DNA from 4 places in the Kitasatospora sp. NPDC034035 genome. Region 4 is predicted to be linked to each of the others. Evidence: riboswitches for the same ligand, from Rfam matches in the RefSeq annotation. Region 4 holds a riboswitch; each other region holds the start of a gene.
The links. Region 4 has a riboswitch for cyclic di-AMP ahead of ACZ52J_RS08015 (LysM peptidoglycan-binding domain-containing protein). Riboswitches for the same ligand answer to the same signal wherever they lie in the genome.

Region 1 (3,925 bases), on a different contig from region 4:
GCTTCGACGACTCGCCGCTGATCGCCTTCACCGAGCCGCCGTTGACCACGATCCGCCAGCCGGTCGAGGCGATGGCCACGGCGGCGGTGGACGCGCTGCTGGAGGAGGTCAGCGGAAACGCGGCCCAGCGCGGCGAGTTCATGTTCCAGCCGGAGCTGGTGATGCGCGGGTCCACCGGGGCCTGCGCGCGCTGAGCGTCGGCCGTAGGGGCAAGGGAAGGGCCCCGGAGGGCAGTTGCTCTCCGGGGCCCTTCGGCGTGCGCCGGGTCAGCCCTCCTGGGCGGTGGGACGGTCGGCGGTGAGGCGTCGGCCGTCGGCCGCGTCGCCGGTACGGGTCTCGGTGCGGCGGCCGCGGGCCAGGTAGTCGCGCAGGACCAGTTCGACGGCGTCCTGCGGGTTCGTGGTACCGGAGAGCATCATCGCGTCGATCGCGAGGTTCGCGTCGATGGTGACGGTGACCTGGGCCATGTGACTCCTCCTCGGGTGCGGAGCAGCAGCTTGCCCGTTGGGGCGGGGTTTCACCACGGGGATACGCCGGAACCCCCGGGGAGGAGCGACCAGACTCTCCCCGGGGGTGGCGGGTGGTCAGCGTTCGGAGGACGACTGACAGCTGACAGATGTTGAAATCTGTTATCTGTTATCTGTTGTCCGTCAGTCGAAATCCGTCGGCTGTCAGCCGTTCGCCGTGCTCAGACCCGGCCGGCGAAGTCCGGGGCCCAGTTGGCGACGGTCTGCTCGCGCACGCCCGAGCTCGGGTTGGCGGCCTCGACGTACTTGCCGCCGCCGACGTAGATCGCGACGTGGTAGACGCCCGAGTCCTGGCCGTTGTTGGACCAGAACAGCAGGTCGCCCGGCTGCAGGCTGTCCAGCGAGACGTGGGTGCTGGCGGCGGCCTGGTCGGCGGCGACGCGCGGGACGGAGATGCCCGCGGCGCGCAGCGCGGCCTGGGTCAGGCCGGAGCAGTCCCAGCCGCCGTTGCCGGTGCCGCCGTAGACGTAGGCCTGGCCGACCTTGGACTCGGCGAAGGCGACCGCGGCGGCCATGCTGCCGGTGGCGGCCTGGGCCGGGGCCTGGGTCTGCGCCTGGGCGGCCGGCTGGGCGGCCGGGGTCTGGGTCTGGGCCGCCGGCTTGGCGTTCACGGCACCGCCGTTCGCGGACTGACCGGACTTCTGCGAGCGGTTGAACCAGGTGAAGTCCGAGCCGGACTTGTCCGAGGAGGCGGACTGGTCGGTGGAGGCCGACTGCTGGGCCTGGCCGCCGTCGCCGAAGGACAGGTGCTGGCCCGGGTAGATGGTGTTCGGACCGTCGGTCAGGGTGCTGCGGTTGAGGTCGTACAGCCGCTGCCAGCCGCCCTGGACGTTGTGCTTGTCGGCGATCGAGGACAGCCAGTCGCCCTCGACCACGGTGTAGTCGCCGCTCTGGGCCTGCTGCTGGTGCTTCTGCGTCCAGTTGCCGGTGGCGGAGTCGGTGGCGGCCTGGGCAGCGTCCTGGGCGGGCGCGGCCGGCTTGGCGGCCGGGGCCTGGGTCTGCGCCGGCTTGGCGGCGGGCTTGGCGACCGGGGCGGCGGGCGCGGCGGGCTTGGCGGCGGTCGAGGTGTCGACGGACGCCGGGGCGCCACCCTTGGTGAGGCCGGCCTGGACCGAGCACACCGGCCAGGCGCCGGGGCCCTGCGAGGCGAGGACCTTCTCGGCGACGGCGATCTGCTGGTCCTTGGTGGCCAGGTCGGCGCGCGCGGCGTAGGCGGTGCCGCCGAAGGCGGACCAGGTGCTCTGGGTGAACTGGAGGCCGCCGTAGAAGCCGTTGCCGGTGTTGATGCTCCAGTTGCCGGTGCTCTCGCACTGGGCGACCTTGTCCCAGGTGGCGACGGAGGCCGCGGAGGCGGTGCCGGAGACGAGGCACGGGACGGTGAGGCCGACGCCCGCGACGCCGATGGCGGCGATCACGCGGCGGGTGCGGCTGGACAGACGGGTGCCGTTGGTGGGCAGCATGAAGACGCGGTCCTCTCCCACGCCTGCGAGGTGAGCTGTCGGATTCGGGCTGGAGTTGCCCGGCCGCGCGTGAGCGCGGCTTCACCCCTAGCCCTGGACGTTCCGGGGAACGGTCCGGGGCGACTTACCTGTGGGTCCCCCGCTCCTGCCGTGGTGCGTTTTCGCGCTTCCAGGACATCCGACGGCAGGACTCGGCGTTGCGGATGAACTGGGTCCGTGTGGCCACGAACGGGGAGCACGTTAAGCAGACTTAAGTTCAAACTGCAAATAGCTGTGACGCGCATCACGGTTTAGTGGGAACTGCCAAAATGTCAGGTAATCATGATCGTAAATGATCGTTTTTCGGCAATGCTGTTGCGGATGCCCACAACTGTCTTCGCCTCAGGAGTGACGTGACGGTGTGTTGAAGCGCGAAGCGGCGCGCCGTCCGAGCCAGGGGGGTGGCCGCGATTCGAGCGCCGGAGAGTGCGCTCACCATTTCCTTGCAAATGGCGCCAGAACGGACATTCCCTTCATTGCTCGCTTAACTCCTGTAACTCCCGTACGGCACAGGAAAGCAGCAGGAGGGGCAGCAGGAGAGGCAACAGGAGGGGCAACGAGAGAGGCAAAGCGAAGGGCCCGGAACGCAAGCCGTTCCGGGCCCTGTGTGCGCGCCGACCGGCGCGTGGTGTCCTTACTGTCCGGCAGGCGCCTCGGCGGCCGCGTGAGCGCGCCGGGCGCCCTCCACGACCCCCTCGGCCTCGGCGGCGGCCGCCGCCTCCGCCTCGGCCTGCGCCAGCTCCTCCGGGGACGGCGTGGGCAGCGCGGCCAGGTAGGTGGAGGCGATCAGCTGGCCGACGGTCGGGTACGCGCCCAGCGGCGCCGCCGACGGGCAGCCGGTCTCCTCGGCGGCCGTGGCGAGCAGCTCGGAGTCGGCCTCCGGCCCGATCACCAGCGGGGCCAGCGCCGGGCGCTGCGAGCCGGACTCCTTGAGGTGGTTGACGGCCGCGGCCACCGAGCCGGGCACGTCGAGCGCGGCGGCGACGACCGGGACGGCCAGTCGGGCGGCCAGCAGTACGCCGGTGATGCCGGCTGCGGCGGCGGCGTCCTCGCCGCCGACGGTGGTCAGGACCACGCCGTCCGCGGCGGTCGCGATGGCGAACAGCCGGGCCCGGTCGGCGCGGGCCAGCCCCGCCTCGGAGAGTCGCACGTGCACGGCCTCGGCGAGCAGCGGGTGCGGGCCCAGCGCGTCGGTGACCGGCGCGCCGTACTCGGCGGCGAGCGCGTGGAGTTCGGCCAGGAAACCGTGCGGACCGGGCACCAGCGGCACCAGGACGGGCGTCGGCAGCCCGGCCTCGGCGGCCATGGCCAGGAGCTCGGCGACGGTGCGGTCCTCGCCGCCGGCGCCCTCGGCGTAGTCGCCGGGGAGGTAGCCGACCGCGGCCTGGACGCCGTTCTGCTCGCTGCGGACGATGGAGAGCAGCTCCTCGACGACCGAGCGGGACTCGGGCCCGGCGGTCGCGGGCACGGCGAGCACCAGGGCCGGCGCGTTGGCCGGGATCGCGGGGCGCTCGGGACGACGGTGGCGCCCCCGCGCACGGGAGCCTGGAGTGCGGACGGGCAGTGGCGCGCCCGGAATGGCTGCGGTGCTCATGCCGGAGATCGTAGGACATCGGCCCGTCCGGCCTGCAGTCGGCTGCCGTACGGGTTTGGCGCGGTCGCGGTGCGGACCCGGTGTGGCCGCCGTGCCGGTACGGGTGGTTTGCCCACAATCCGGACATTCCTCACCCAACCCCCGTGCGAGCACGGGCCATTGCTTTGACGTGCCCCACGTGGTGCGGCGTTGCGACTGTGGTGCGTGAGATGTCTCACAGTCCGGAGGTCGTCTGACGGAGGGTCACGGTGGCGCGACTCCCGGCATTCGAAGATCAACATTCAGCGGGGAGCCGCTCACGGCGG
Region 2 (3,925 bases), on a different contig from region 4:
CAGCGCGTCCACGTCGCCGTCGGTGTGGTGGTACTCGCGGATGGCCAGCCGGGGGCCGGTGAGTCGTACGGGGACCATGGCGGCCGACCCTACCGGCCCCCGGAGGCTACCGTTCGGACTATGAACGACGAAGACCTGCGACTCGCCCCGCGCACCAGGGCCGCCGACCTGCTCGCCTGGGCGGCCGAGCAGGGCCGCACGCCGGTGGCCGAGGCGCCGCTGCGCGCGGTGCTGGCGCTGCTGGAGCTGGGCGAGGGCAGGATGCACGACGGCTGGCCCGAACTGACCTCCGACGCGGTGGAGCACCTGCTGTACGAGCGGCTCCACCTGTACGTCCAACCCACCCCCGAGGAGGACCCGCTCGCGTACGGCGACGCGGTCCGGTTGCTGATCGACCACCAGCGGGCGGTCCGGCGGCTCAACGCCAAGCGCCAGGAGCGGCTGCACGCGGAGGCCGAGTGGCAGGGCGAGGTCGCGGCCGGGCTGCTGCGCCGCGCCGACCTGGTGACCTGGCCCCGGCTGTACGCGCTGCTGCTGCACGCGTACGGGGTGGACGTCGCGGACGAGGCGGCGGTGCGGGACTGGCTGACCGGCTTCGGCGAGCTCCCGGAGGAGGAGCGGCTGGCCGCGTACGAGTCGCTGGTGCCGGCCGGCTGGCTGGACGAGCCGGACGAGCGGGGCTGGGGACCGGGCCGGGTGCTGTCGGTCGGCATGGCCACGGACGGCGCGCGGCGGCTGCTGGAGCAGGGCCTGATGCGGCGCAGCTACCGCAACCTGGCCGAGCTGACCGCGCTCGGGCGGCCGATGCCGGACGAGCTGGCCGGTGACTTCGGGCAGTTCGAGGAGGCGGCGGTCGACGCGGCGCTCGACCTGTTCGGGGAGTGGACGGTGCCGGGGCTGCCGCGGCTGCTGGTGGCGGAGTTCCCCGAGCTGGCGCCGGAGCCCGGCCAGGAGGAGATCGACGCGTACGTGGCGCAGTTGCCCGCGGAGGAGTGAGACGCCGCGAAAAGCCCCCGGCCGCTCGAACCGAGCGTGCGACCGGGGGCTTTCGGGTGTCCGTTACGGGTTGAGGCCGTGCTGCTGGAGCCAGGGCTCCGGGTCGACCGGGGCGCCGCCGCCGGGGCGCACCTCCAGGTGCAGGTGCGGGCCGGTGACGTTGCCGGTCGCGCCGACCTTGCCGATCTGCTGGCCGGAGGCGACGCCGCCGGAGCCCTTGATGATCGAGGAGAGGTGGCAGTACCAGATCTCGGTGCCGTCGGGCAGGGTCTCGACGATCCGGTAGCCGTACGAGCCGGACCAGCCGGCCGAGGTGATGGTGCCCTGGCCGAGCGCGTACACCGGGGTGCCGGTGTCGGCGGCGAAGTCCAGGCCGGTGTGCAGGTTGGCCCAGTAGCGGGCGCTCTGGCCGTAGTGGGCGGAGAGCCGGTAGTCCTTCACCGGGAGGGTGAGGGCGGCGGCGCGCTTGGCCTCCGCCTCCGTCGCGGCGGCCTTGGCCTCCGCCTCCTTGGCGGCGGCCTTGGCCTCGGCCTCCTGCGCGGCCTGCACGCGGGCACCCTCCTCGGCGGCGGTGCGCTGGCTGTCGGCCTGCTGCTGGATGCGGGCGGCGAGCGCGAGGCCGGGGTCGGCGGCGAGCGCGACCGGGGTCTCGTCGGGGGCCTCGATGGCGGGCGCGACGGCCGGGGTGGCCGAGGCGAAGCCGGTGGCACCGAGGGTGGCGGCGACGGCGGTGACGCCGAGCAGCGGGGAGGCGCCGCGGGTCTGACGCGGCATCCGGTGCCGGTTGGCCTCGGCCTCCGGGCCGAGGGCCTCGGGCCCGTCCACGCCGGGGTGGTCGAGGAGCTGGGTACCGGCTGCGGGGCCGGCCGGGTGTGCCGGGGTGTGCGTCGACGCCACGGAGGCGCGCTCCTTTCCTTCCTTCGCGCCTACCGGGTTAGCTGACGGGTTCGGAGCAGGAAGGTCTCCTACGGCCGGGCCGGGGCCCCGCCGATTCACCCCAAGGAACATGGTTCCCCGGCTCCCTGACCTGCCCGGAGGCCGGTCGGCGGGATTAGGCGACGGCGCACGGTGCCGTCTGGGAACGGCGTTGACGACCGCGCTGCGTTATCAAACGTTAATCCTAGGACGCTCTGATTCCAAGCCATCCGTCCGGGACGGCAGTGGAGCGAGTGATCGGACGTCAACGAACGACCCCTCATGCGAGCACCCCATCTGAGTACTCCTACTCATGTGCGGCCCGGCCGGGCGGCCGCATCCTGGCGCCATGAGCGCACCGATGCAGAACCGCACGACGGCCGCGTACTACATCCAGGCCATCCTCTCCTTCGCCCTGTCGGGCACCGCCCTCGCCGTCGGGATCGCCTACCTGCCGGTCGGCGGGTGGACTCGGGCATTCCTCGGGATCGGCCTCCTCTACACGGTCACCTCCTCCTTCACCCTGGCGAAGGTGATCCGGGACCGGCACGAGTCGAACGAGATCGTCAGCCGGGTCGACCAGGCCCGACTGGAGAAGCTGCTCAGCGAGCACGACCCGTTCAAGCCCGAGGGGATCTGAGGCGAGCCAGCCTTCCCCTCTCCCGTCGACGCCCTCTTCGACAGTTCCTTCGAGACTCTCTTCGGCCGAGGGCTTGACGGCTAAGGCTATTAGCCTTAGCTTTATGGCTATCGGCAGCAGCGCCGATGTCGCAGCGAAGGACCGAGGAGGCCCACCATGAACGCCCCCATCAGCCCGGACACCCAGTACCTGACCGTCCCCGGCGGGCGGATCGCCTTCGACGACACCCGACAGGGCGACGGCACCCCCGTCGTCCTGCTCCCCGGAATGCTCGACAGCCGGGCCGCGTACCGGCACCTGCGCCCGCTGCTCGTCGCCGCCGGCCACCGCGTCGTCACCATGGACCTGCGCGGCTTCGGCGAATCCTCCATCGCCTGGGACGACTACGGCCCCGCCGCCATCGCCGGCGACGTCCTCGCCCTGCTCGACCACCTCGGCATCGAACGCGCCGTCCTCGCCGGGAACTCCTACACCGGCGCGACGGTCGTCAAGGCCGCCGGGGACGCCCCGGAGCGGATCGCCGGGATCGTCCTGATCGACGCCTTCGTCGAGAACCCGCAGCCCGGCGCCCTGATGCGCGGCGCCCTCCGCCTGATGAGCGCGGCCCTCGTCCACTGGCCCGCCTTCTGGGGCTTCTACCTGCGCCGGATGGCCTTCCCCGGCGCCAAGCCCGCCGACTTCGACGGCTACGTGGACGGACTGGTCGCCGCCCTGCGCACCCCGGGCCGCAAGACCGCCACCCGCGGATACGTCACCGGGGACTCGTCGCCGGCCGGCTGGACGGCCGCCGTGCGGTGCCCGGCGCTGGTGGTCATGGGCAGCAAGGACCCCGACTTCCCAAAGCCGGAACTCGTCGCCGACCGGCAGGTCGCGGCACTCGGCGCGCGGAAGGCGATGATCGAGGGGTCCGGGCACTATCCGATGGCCGACAACCCGCAGGCCACCACGGACGCCCTGCTGCCCTTCCTCGCCGAACTCGCCTGACCGCCGGCCCGGCCGCCCGACCGAGCGGCCGTCCGGCCCGACCCGTCGCCCGACTTCCGTACGGAGAAGCCGAAACCATGCCCCGCGTAGGACTGACCCCCGACCAGGTCGTCGACCACGCCCTCGCCCTCATCGACGAACAGGGCGCCGACGCCCTCACCCTGGCCGCCGTCGCCGCCCGGGCCGGGGTCGCCACCCCCTCGCTGTACAAGCACGTCAGCGGCGGCCTCGCCGAACTGCGGCAGCTGATCGCCGTCCGGGTCACCGAGGAGTTGGCCGACCGCCTCGCGGACGCCGCCGTCGGCCGCAGCGGGGACGACGCCGTCGCCACCGTCCTGCGCGCCTACCACGCGTACGCCACCGAACGCCCCCACCGCTACAACGCCCTCC
Region 3 (3,925 bases), on a different contig from region 4:
GCTGGAGGCCGCGAAGGCGCAGGGCGCGGCCGAGCGCAGTGCGGCCGAGACCGAGGCGCGGCGGCTCAAGCACCGGGTCTCCGAGCTGGAGAACGCCGCCGAGCAGGGCCGCCGGTCGGCTCGCGAGGGACGCAGCGTCGAGGACATGCGGCTGCGGCTGCTGCTGGACACCGTGCTGCAGTCGGCCCAGGGGCTGCAGCGGGAGCTGGCGCTGCCGGTCTCCCAGATCCGCCCGGCGGACCTGGTGGAGGCGGTGGTGCCGGGGGCGGCCTCGCCGCACGACGTGGCGCGGCGCGGGCTGGCCGAGGACGACCCGGCGCTGCTGGACCAGCTGCTGGCGATCCCGCAGGTGCACCTGGTGGTGGACGGCTACAACGTGACCAAGACCGGCTATCCGACGCTGCCGCTGGAGCAGCAGCGGATCCGGTTGCTGGGCGGGCTGGCGATGCTGGCCCAGCGCACCCAGGCGGAGGTCACCTGTGTGTTCGACGGGCAGGACCTGGACGTTCCGGTGATCATGGCACCGCCGCGCGGGGTCCGGGTACGGTTCAGCCGGACCGGGGAGACCGCGGACGAGCTGATTCGCCGTCTGGTGCGGGCCGAGCCGCAGGGCCGTCCGGTGGTGGTGGTCTCCGCCGACCGGGAGGTCGCGGAGGGCGTGCGGAAGGCGGGCGCGCGCCCGGTCGCCTCGGTGCTGCTGCTGAACCGGCTGGCCCGGCCCTGAGCGCGGGCCGCGTAGGATGACTCCTGGTCAGCCTTGGGTCCGTGGTGGTGTGCGGGTCCGGTGAAGTCGGTGTGGGAAACAGAGTTCACGCCTTCGGGGGAGTGGCAAAGCGGATAGATCCGCACTAGGGTCTGGCGTCAAACCTATTTTCCGGAATCTCATCCAATCGGGTGAGTCCGTTGGAAGAAGGAGCCGGTCCCTTGGCCTCCCACCGCCGTCCCAAGCAGCCGAGCCGCGCGCGGGTCTCCGTGCTCACCGCGGCCGCTGCGACCGCGGTCGCACTCTCCGCCCAGGTAGCCGCGCACGCCGCGCCGCAGCCGAACAAAACGGACGTCAAGGCGCAGATCGACCAACTCCAGCAAGAGCAGGAGCAGGCGGCAGAGAAGTACAACGGCGCCACGGAGCGGGCCACGCAGCTGCGCAAGCAGGCCGACCAGCTGCAGGACCAGGTGGCCCGCGGCCAGGAGCAGATGACCCAGCTGCAGGCCGGCCTGGCCGAGGTGGCGGGCGAGCAGTACCGCACCGGCGGCATCGACCCGTCCGTCCAGCTGATGCTCTCCTCCGACCCGTCCGGCTACCTGGAGAAGGCCTCCACCGTCCAGCAGGCCAGCACCACCCAGGCGGAGGCGCTCAAGGGGCTGCTGGACCAGCAGCGCCGGCTGGACCAGGAGAAGACCGAGGCGGCCGCCGTGCTGGCCTCGCTCGACACCACCACCAAGGACCTGAACCAGGCCAAGGCGGACGTCAACACCAAGCTGAAGGCCGCCCAGGACCTGATGAACTCGCTGAGCGCCGCCGAGCGCACCGCGCTGAAGGCCCAGCAGGCGCAGGACGACCGGGCCTCGCGCGGCAGCGACCGGGTCGACCTGAGCAGCCTGCCGCCGGCCAGTGGCTACGCGGCCGTGGCCCTCGCCAAGGCGATGAGCAAGCAGGGCTCGCCGTACGTGTGGGGCGCCACCGGGTCGAGCACCTTCGACTGCTCGGGCCTGATGGTCTGGTCGTACGGCCAGGCCGGCGTCTCGCTGCCGCGCACCTCGCAGGAGCAGGGCCACTACGGCACCGCGGTGCCCGGACTGGCGGCGGCTCAGCCGGGCGACCTGGTCATCTACGGCCCCGACATGCACCACGTCGCGATGTACATCGGCAACGGCATGGTGGTCCACGCGCCGCACACCGGTGACGTGGTGAAGGTGATGAAGGCCGACGCGATGCCGATCAACACCATCCGCCGGGTCTGACGGCCCGACACGCCGAAGGGGTTCGCCCGAGCCCTGTGATCCGCGCCACCCCCGATCGGGGGTGGCGTTCGGGTTTTCGACCGTTTCGCGAGTATCGGGTGAGACCTGATCAGCCTTGCGTGGGGCGGCGGTTACCATCGGTCATTTTCACAAAAGAACTTGGGTAATCTTCCGTCTTTTTTCTGACAAGGATTTGAACCGATCACGGTTCAGTTACTAGGGTCATGCACCGAGCCATCGCAGTGTCGATCACCCAGCCGGGGTGGCGGCGGTGGCTACCGTCGAGTTCGCGAGGCAGCGGGGCAGGTCGAAGCGACTGCCCGACAGGGGAGCCCAGTAGTCGGGGGTGCTGCGCAGCGGAGCCGGGGAACCACGTTCCTCCGGGGTGAATCGGCGCCAGGTCGGCCGCTGGAACGGCCGTGAGGCGTCGTAGGGCATGCTTCCGGCCCGAACCCGTCAGCTCACCCGGTAGGCGGACGTAGGAAGAAGGAGCCCGCCTTCGTGGCGTCCCATCGTCGTCCCAAGCCAGCCGGCCGCGCCCGTGTCTCGATCCTGACCGGTGTCGCCGCCGCAGCCGTCGCCCTCTCCGCGCAGTCCGGCGCCCACGCCGACCCGCAGCCGACCAAGGACCAGGTCAAGGAGCAGGTCGACCAGCTCAACGAGCAGGCCGAGGTGGCGACCGAGCAGTACAACGCCGCCCAGGAGAAGCAGCAGACGCTGGAGAAGCAGGTCTCCGGCCTGCAGGACCAGGTGGCCCGTCAGCAGGACCAGGTGACCGACCTGCAGGGCGGCCTGGCCGAGATCGCCGGGGAGCAGTACCGCAACGGCGGCATATCCCCGACCGTGCAGCTGATGTTCTCGTCCAGCCCGGACAGCTTCCTCAACCAGGCCGGTGCGCTGAACCAGGCCGGCGACACCCAGAAGAACCAGCTGAAGGTGCTCCAGGAGCAGCAGCGCAAGCTCGACCAGGACCGCACCGAGGCCCAGGGCAAGCTCGCCGAGCTGGAGTCGACCACCCAGCAGCTGAAGGCCTCCAAGGACGAGGTCCAGAACAAGCTGAAGGCCGCCCAGGACCTGCTCAACACCCTGACCGAGCAGGAGCGCCAGGCGCTGCGCGCGGCCGAGGAGAAGGCCGCCGCCGACGCCAAGGCCCAGGCCGACGCCGCGGTGAAGGCCCAGCAGGCCGCCGACCGCGCCTCCCGCGACAACAGCCGCACCGACCTCTCCGCGGGCTCGGCCCCGGCCCCGGCCTCGCCGGTCGCCAAGCCGGTCGCCCCCGGCAGCTCGCGCGGTGCAGCCGCGCTCTCCGCCGCCGCCTCCAAGGTCGGCAGCCCGTACGTGTGGGGCGCCACCGGCGCGTCCTCCTTCGACTGCTCCGGCCTGATGGTCTGGGCGTTCAACCAGGTCGGCGTCTCGCTGCCGCGCACCTCGCAGGAGCAGGCGCACGCCGGCACCCGGATCGGCAGCGACCTGTCCCAGGCCCAGCCCGGCGACCTGCTGATCTTCTTCGGGGACGCCCACCACGTCGGCATCTACGCCGGCAACGGCCAGGTGCTGCACGCGCCCAAGCCGGGTGCCTCGGTCCGCTACGAGGCCGTCACCAACATGCCGCTGACCAGCATCGTGCGGGTCTGATCCGTACTCGGCGCTTCCAGGCCCGGTCTTCCTCCACGGAAGGCCGGGCCTGCGGCTTTTTCGGCGGCTCGGGCTGATGTCCGATTACGGGTCAAATATTCGGGTCCGGAGGGGTTTGGACTCGCTTGCCCGGACTCGCTAACGTCTGCCACCGGACTCCCGCTCGACGACCGCCCGCAGTGGGGCGGCGGCGGGGCCGCGCCGCAGGATTGGAGCCGCTGCCACCATGCCCGTGCACCGCCGTTCCCAACTGCTCGTCCGTGCGCTGGTGCTGACGGCGGCGGCCACCACCGCGCTCGGCATGGCGACCGGCGGCAGCGCCCACGCC
Region 4 (3,925 bases):
CTCGGTGATCAGGTCCAGGGCCTCGCGGTTGCTGTCCAGGTTCGGCGCGAAGCCGCCCTCGTCGCCGAGGCCGGTGGACAGGCCACGCTCCTTCAGCACGCCCTTGAGGGTGTGGTAGACCTCGACGCCCCAGCGGACGGCCTCGGAGAAGGACTCCGCGCCGATCGGAGCGATCATGAACTCCTGGATGTCGACGTTGGAGTCCGCGTGCGAGCCGCCGTTGAGGATGTTCATCATCGGGACCGGCAGGACGTGCGCGTTCGGGCCGCCCAGGTAGCGGAACAGCGGCAGGTCGCTGGCCTCGGAGGCGGCGTGGGCGACGGCCAGCGAGACGCCCAGGATGGCGTTGGCGCCGAGCGAGGACTTGTCCGGGGTGGCGTCCAGGTCCAGCATGGCCTGGTCGATCAGGCGCTGCTCGGTGGCGTCGTAGCCGACCAGCTCCGGGCCGATCTGCTCGATGACGGCCAGGACGGCCTTCTCCACGCCCTTGCCGAAGTAGCGGTTCTTGTCACCGTCGCGCAGCTCCAGCGCCTCGAAGGCGCCGGTGGAGGCACCCGACGGGACAGCGGCACGACCCGTGCTGCCGTCGTCGAGGCCGACCTCGACCTCGACCGTGGGGTTGCCGCGCGAGTCGAGGATCTCACGGGCTACGACGACATCGATGGACGGCACGAGGCATCTCCTTGCGGAAGCAGGTCCGGCTGACGGTGGTGCTGTCAGCAGGACGATTGCGGAGTCGTTACGGACCAGAGCCTAGCCGCCCAGGCTCCCGGGGCCACGTCCGCCTCGGTCTCGTCTCAGCGTGTGGCCCCGCTACCCACCAGTAGTTCACCTGCTTGTCCCAGCTTGTCCCACTGAAGCGGGCGAATGCGGACGAAGGGGGCCGGCGGGCCCAACCCCCTTCGCGCGTCGGCCTTCACGCGTCGGCTCAGCCGAGGTGCAGCACCTGGCCGGGCAGGATCAGGTTCGGGTCGCCGCCGACGGTCCCGTGGTTCTGCTCGTACAGCGCGTGCCAGCCGCCGGACACGCCCTGCGCGGCGGCGATGGTCGACAGGGTGTCACCGTCGCGGACGGTGTAGTCGTGGCCGGACGCCGGAGCGGCCTGCGGCGCGTACTGCTGCTGCGCGGCCTGCGGGGCGTACTGCTGCGCGGCGGCGTGGCCCGCGTACTGCTGGTAGACGCTCTGGTGGCTGGTCCAGTACCAGGCGCCGTTGTTCTGGTACCAGTACACCTTCGCGTCCGCGTCCCAACCGCCCTGGCCGGAGAGGCCGTGGGCCTGCGGCTGCGCCTGCTGCTGCGGGGCGGCCTGCTGCACCGGCTTCTGGGCAGGCTTCTGCGCGGCGGGCTTCTGGGCGGCCGGGTTCTGAGCCGGCTTGGCGGCGGGCTTCTGGGCCTGCTGCGCGGGGGCGGACTGCGGCTTGGCGTCCGAGGAGGTGTCGACCGCGGCCGGGGCACCGCCCTTGCTCAGGCCCGCCTTCTTCGAGCAGACCGGCCAGGCGCCCGGGCCCTGCGAGGCGAGCACCTTCTCGGCGACCGAGATCTGCTGCGCCCGGCTGGCCTGGTTGGCCTGCGGCGCGTACGCGGTGCCGCCGTACGCCTTCCAGGTGCCGGAGGTGAACTGCAGGCCGCCGTAGAAGCCGTTGCCGGTGTTGATGCTCCAGTTGCCGCCGCTCTCGCACTGGGCGACGGAGTCCCAGGCGGAGGCCGGTGCGGCGGAGGCGCCGGTGGCGGTGAGGAGCGGCATCGCGAGTCCGACGCCGGCCACACCGGCGACGGCAATGGCCTTCTCGGTCTGGGTACGACGGCGGTGACGACCGGTTCCAACGAACAGCATGAAGAGGTCCCTCTCCGCACGCCTGCGAGGTGAGCTGTCGGGTTCGGACCGGGAGGTGGCCCGGCCGCCGTACGCGGAAACGATTCCGCTCAGGCGGCTTCACCCCAAGCCGTGGGAAACGGCAACAAACCTGGTTCCCCCGCCCCTGCCCAGGGTTCTGGTCGGTTTCCCGTGACGCGGCGGGCAGGATTCGGCGTTCCGCGCACGAGGTCCGCAGCTGCGAACTCCAGGGAGAGTAGACAGATCCTCAGACCAATCACAAGCTCATATCACCGATATCACACAGAAATTACGGCGCGTGCCCGATCGCCTACCAACGGCGCCGCTATGTCCGGATTGATGGGCGTTCACACCTGAACCGGAAGACCCCGGGCGACGTTCCGTCAGCGTGTCGCCCGGCGTTTCGTCATCTTGTGTCAGTTTGTCAGGGGCGCATAAGGGGTGTCGGGGGCGTATGCGGAGGCGTATGCAGGGGCGTATGCGGGGAGCGACTCTCCGGACTGAATTCGACCGGAAGTTCCCGCAGTCCACGCATGATCAGACCGCCGCGCCAGCGCAGATTCTCCGGGCTTTCCGCGAGCCGCAGATCGGGCAGCCGGGAAAGCAGTGTGGCCAGGGCGGCACGCCCTTCCAGGCGGGCCAGCGGGGCGCCGATGCAGTAGTGGATGCCGTGCCCGAACCCCAGGTGGGGATTGTCAGTCCGGGCCAGGTCCAGGGTGTTCTCGTCCGCGAACCGGGCCGGATCGCGGTCCGCGGCGGCCAGCACCACCAGCACCGGGTCACCGACCGGGATGTCCACCCCGCCGATGGTCAGCGGCCGCGTCGCGAACCGCCAGGTCGCCATCTCCACCGGCCCGTCGTAGCGCAGGAGTTCCTCGATCCCCGTCTCCAGCAGCGCGTGCTCCCCGCGCGCCACCGACTCCTGCAGCGACCGGCGCTGCCCCGGATTGCGCAGCAGCGCGTACATCCCGTTGCCGATGAGGTTCACGGTCGTCTCGAAACCGGCGAAGAGGAGGATGAAGGCCATTGCCGCGGCCTCGTTCTCGGTCAGGTGCTCGCCGTGGTCGCTCGCCCGGATCAGACCCGAGATCAGGTCGTCCCCGAGGTCCGCCCGCTTGCGGTGGATCAGCTCCAGCAGGTACGCCCGCATCCGCTTCACCGCTCGCCCCACGCCGCCGCGTTGGCCGCCGCCGTGGCGGATCATCATGCCGGCCCAGTCGCGGAAGTCGTCCTGGTCCTCGGCCGGCACGCCCAGCAGGTCGCAGATCGCGTAGATGGGGAGCGGGAAGGCGAACTCGTGGATGAGGTCCGCCGAACCGCGCTGCGCGAAGCCGTCGATCAGCCGGTCCGTGAGCTGCTGCACCCGCGGCTCGAACTCGGCCACCCGGCGCGGGGTGAACGCCTTCGACACCAGTCGGCGCAGCCGCGTGTGGTCCGGCGGGTCGATGTTCAGCAGGTGCGTCATCAGGTCCGCCTGCCGCTCCCCCGGGATGCCCACCCGGCCGGTGCGGTGCGCCTGCTCACTGTGGTGCGCCGGGTTCTTCGACAGCCGGCTGTCCGCGAGCGCCTGCCGGGCGTCCGCATACCTGGTCACCAGCCAGGCCTCGACACCGCTCGGCAGCTTGGTGCGGTGCACCGGGGCGTGCTCGCGCAGCCAGGCGTAGGCGGGGTACGGATCGGTGGCGAACTCCCAGGTGAACAGCTGCGGAGCGGCGGCGTCGGGCTGCTCGGGATCGTCGGACGGCGCGGCGGCCGGCTGCGCGGCGGCGGGCTGGGCGGGGTCGTCGGACGGCGCGGCGGCGGGCCGGGCGGAGTCGGGCTGAGCTGGCATGGGTCGACCGTATCCGGTGGGTGCGCGCCCCCCTTCCTCAACGGCTCGCGACCCCCGCGTCAACGGCGTGCGACGGGCGCGCCAACGCTCCGTGGACGACCCGTGGACGGTCCGTGGACAGCTCTTGGAAAGCTCTTGGCCGGACGCCGGGCGTGAGCCTGGTCACCTGAGGGGTAATCCCTGTTGCGGAGGGTCAGGACCTGCCTACGATCCTCCGCAGTACGCGTGGGCGCCGGTGCGGTGTCGCCCACAGGGAGGAG

Region 1: it holds a riboswitch for cyclic di-AMP, as region 4 does, so the genes downstream of both, ACZ52J_RS18400 (transglycosylase family protein) here and ACZ52J_RS08015 (LysM peptidoglycan-binding domain-containing protein) in region 4, are expected to answer to the same signal.
Region 2: it holds a riboswitch for cyclic di-AMP, as region 4 does, so the genes downstream of both, ACZ52J_RS04765 (M23 family metallopeptidase) here and ACZ52J_RS08015 (LysM peptidoglycan-binding domain-containing protein) in region 4, are expected to answer to the same signal.
Region 3: it holds a riboswitch for cyclic di-AMP, as region 4 does, so the genes downstream of both, ACZ52J_RS23865 (C40 family peptidase) here and ACZ52J_RS08015 (LysM peptidoglycan-binding domain-containing protein) in region 4, are expected to answer to the same signal.

Annotation. Positions count from the first base shown of each region.
Region 1 covers NZ_JBVISA010000011.1:258,174-262,098, forward strand. The annotation lists gene ACZ52J_RS18390 (LacI family DNA-binding transcriptional regulator) at 1-194, shown strand, start outside; gene ACZ52J_RS18395 (hypothetical protein) at 267-467, opposite strand; gene ACZ52J_RS18400 (transglycosylase family protein) at 689-1,987, opposite strand; cyclic di-AMP (ydaO/yuaA leader) riboswitch at 1,995-2,163, opposite strand; gene ACZ52J_RS18405 (sirohydrochlorin chelatase family protein) at 2,661-3,620, opposite strand.
Region 2 covers NZ_JBVISA010000002.1:422,292-426,216, reverse strand. The annotation lists gene ACZ52J_RS04775 (GNAT family N-acetyltransferase) at 1-78, opposite strand, end outside; gene ACZ52J_RS04770 (hypothetical protein) at 121-996, shown strand; gene ACZ52J_RS04765 (M23 family metallopeptidase) at 1,060-1,893, opposite strand; cyclic di-AMP (ydaO/yuaA leader) riboswitch at 1,906-2,064, opposite strand; gene ACZ52J_RS04760 (YiaA/YiaB family inner membrane protein) at 2,261-2,551, shown strand; gene ACZ52J_RS04755 (alpha/beta fold hydrolase) at 2,708-3,535, shown strand; gene ACZ52J_RS04750 (TetR/AcrR family transcriptional regulator) at 3,613-3,925, shown strand, end outside.
Region 3 covers NZ_JBVISA010000017.1:83,085-87,009, reverse strand. The annotation lists gene ACZ52J_RS23875 (NYN domain-containing protein) at 1-724, shown strand, start outside; gene ACZ52J_RS23870 (C40 family peptidase) at 925-1,962, shown strand; cyclic di-AMP (ydaO/yuaA leader) riboswitch at 2,300-2,453, shown strand; gene ACZ52J_RS23865 (C40 family peptidase) at 2,464-3,597, shown strand; gene ACZ52J_RS23860 (C40 family peptidase) at 3,824-3,925, shown strand, end outside.
Region 4 covers NZ_JBVISA010000004.1:265,365-269,289, reverse strand. The annotation lists gene eno (phosphopyruvate hydratase) at 1-672, opposite strand, end outside; gene ACZ52J_RS08015 (LysM peptidoglycan-binding domain-containing protein) at 929-1,834, opposite strand; cyclic di-AMP (ydaO/yuaA leader) riboswitch at 1,840-2,007, opposite strand; gene ACZ52J_RS08010 (cytochrome P450 family protein) at 2,259-3,665, opposite strand.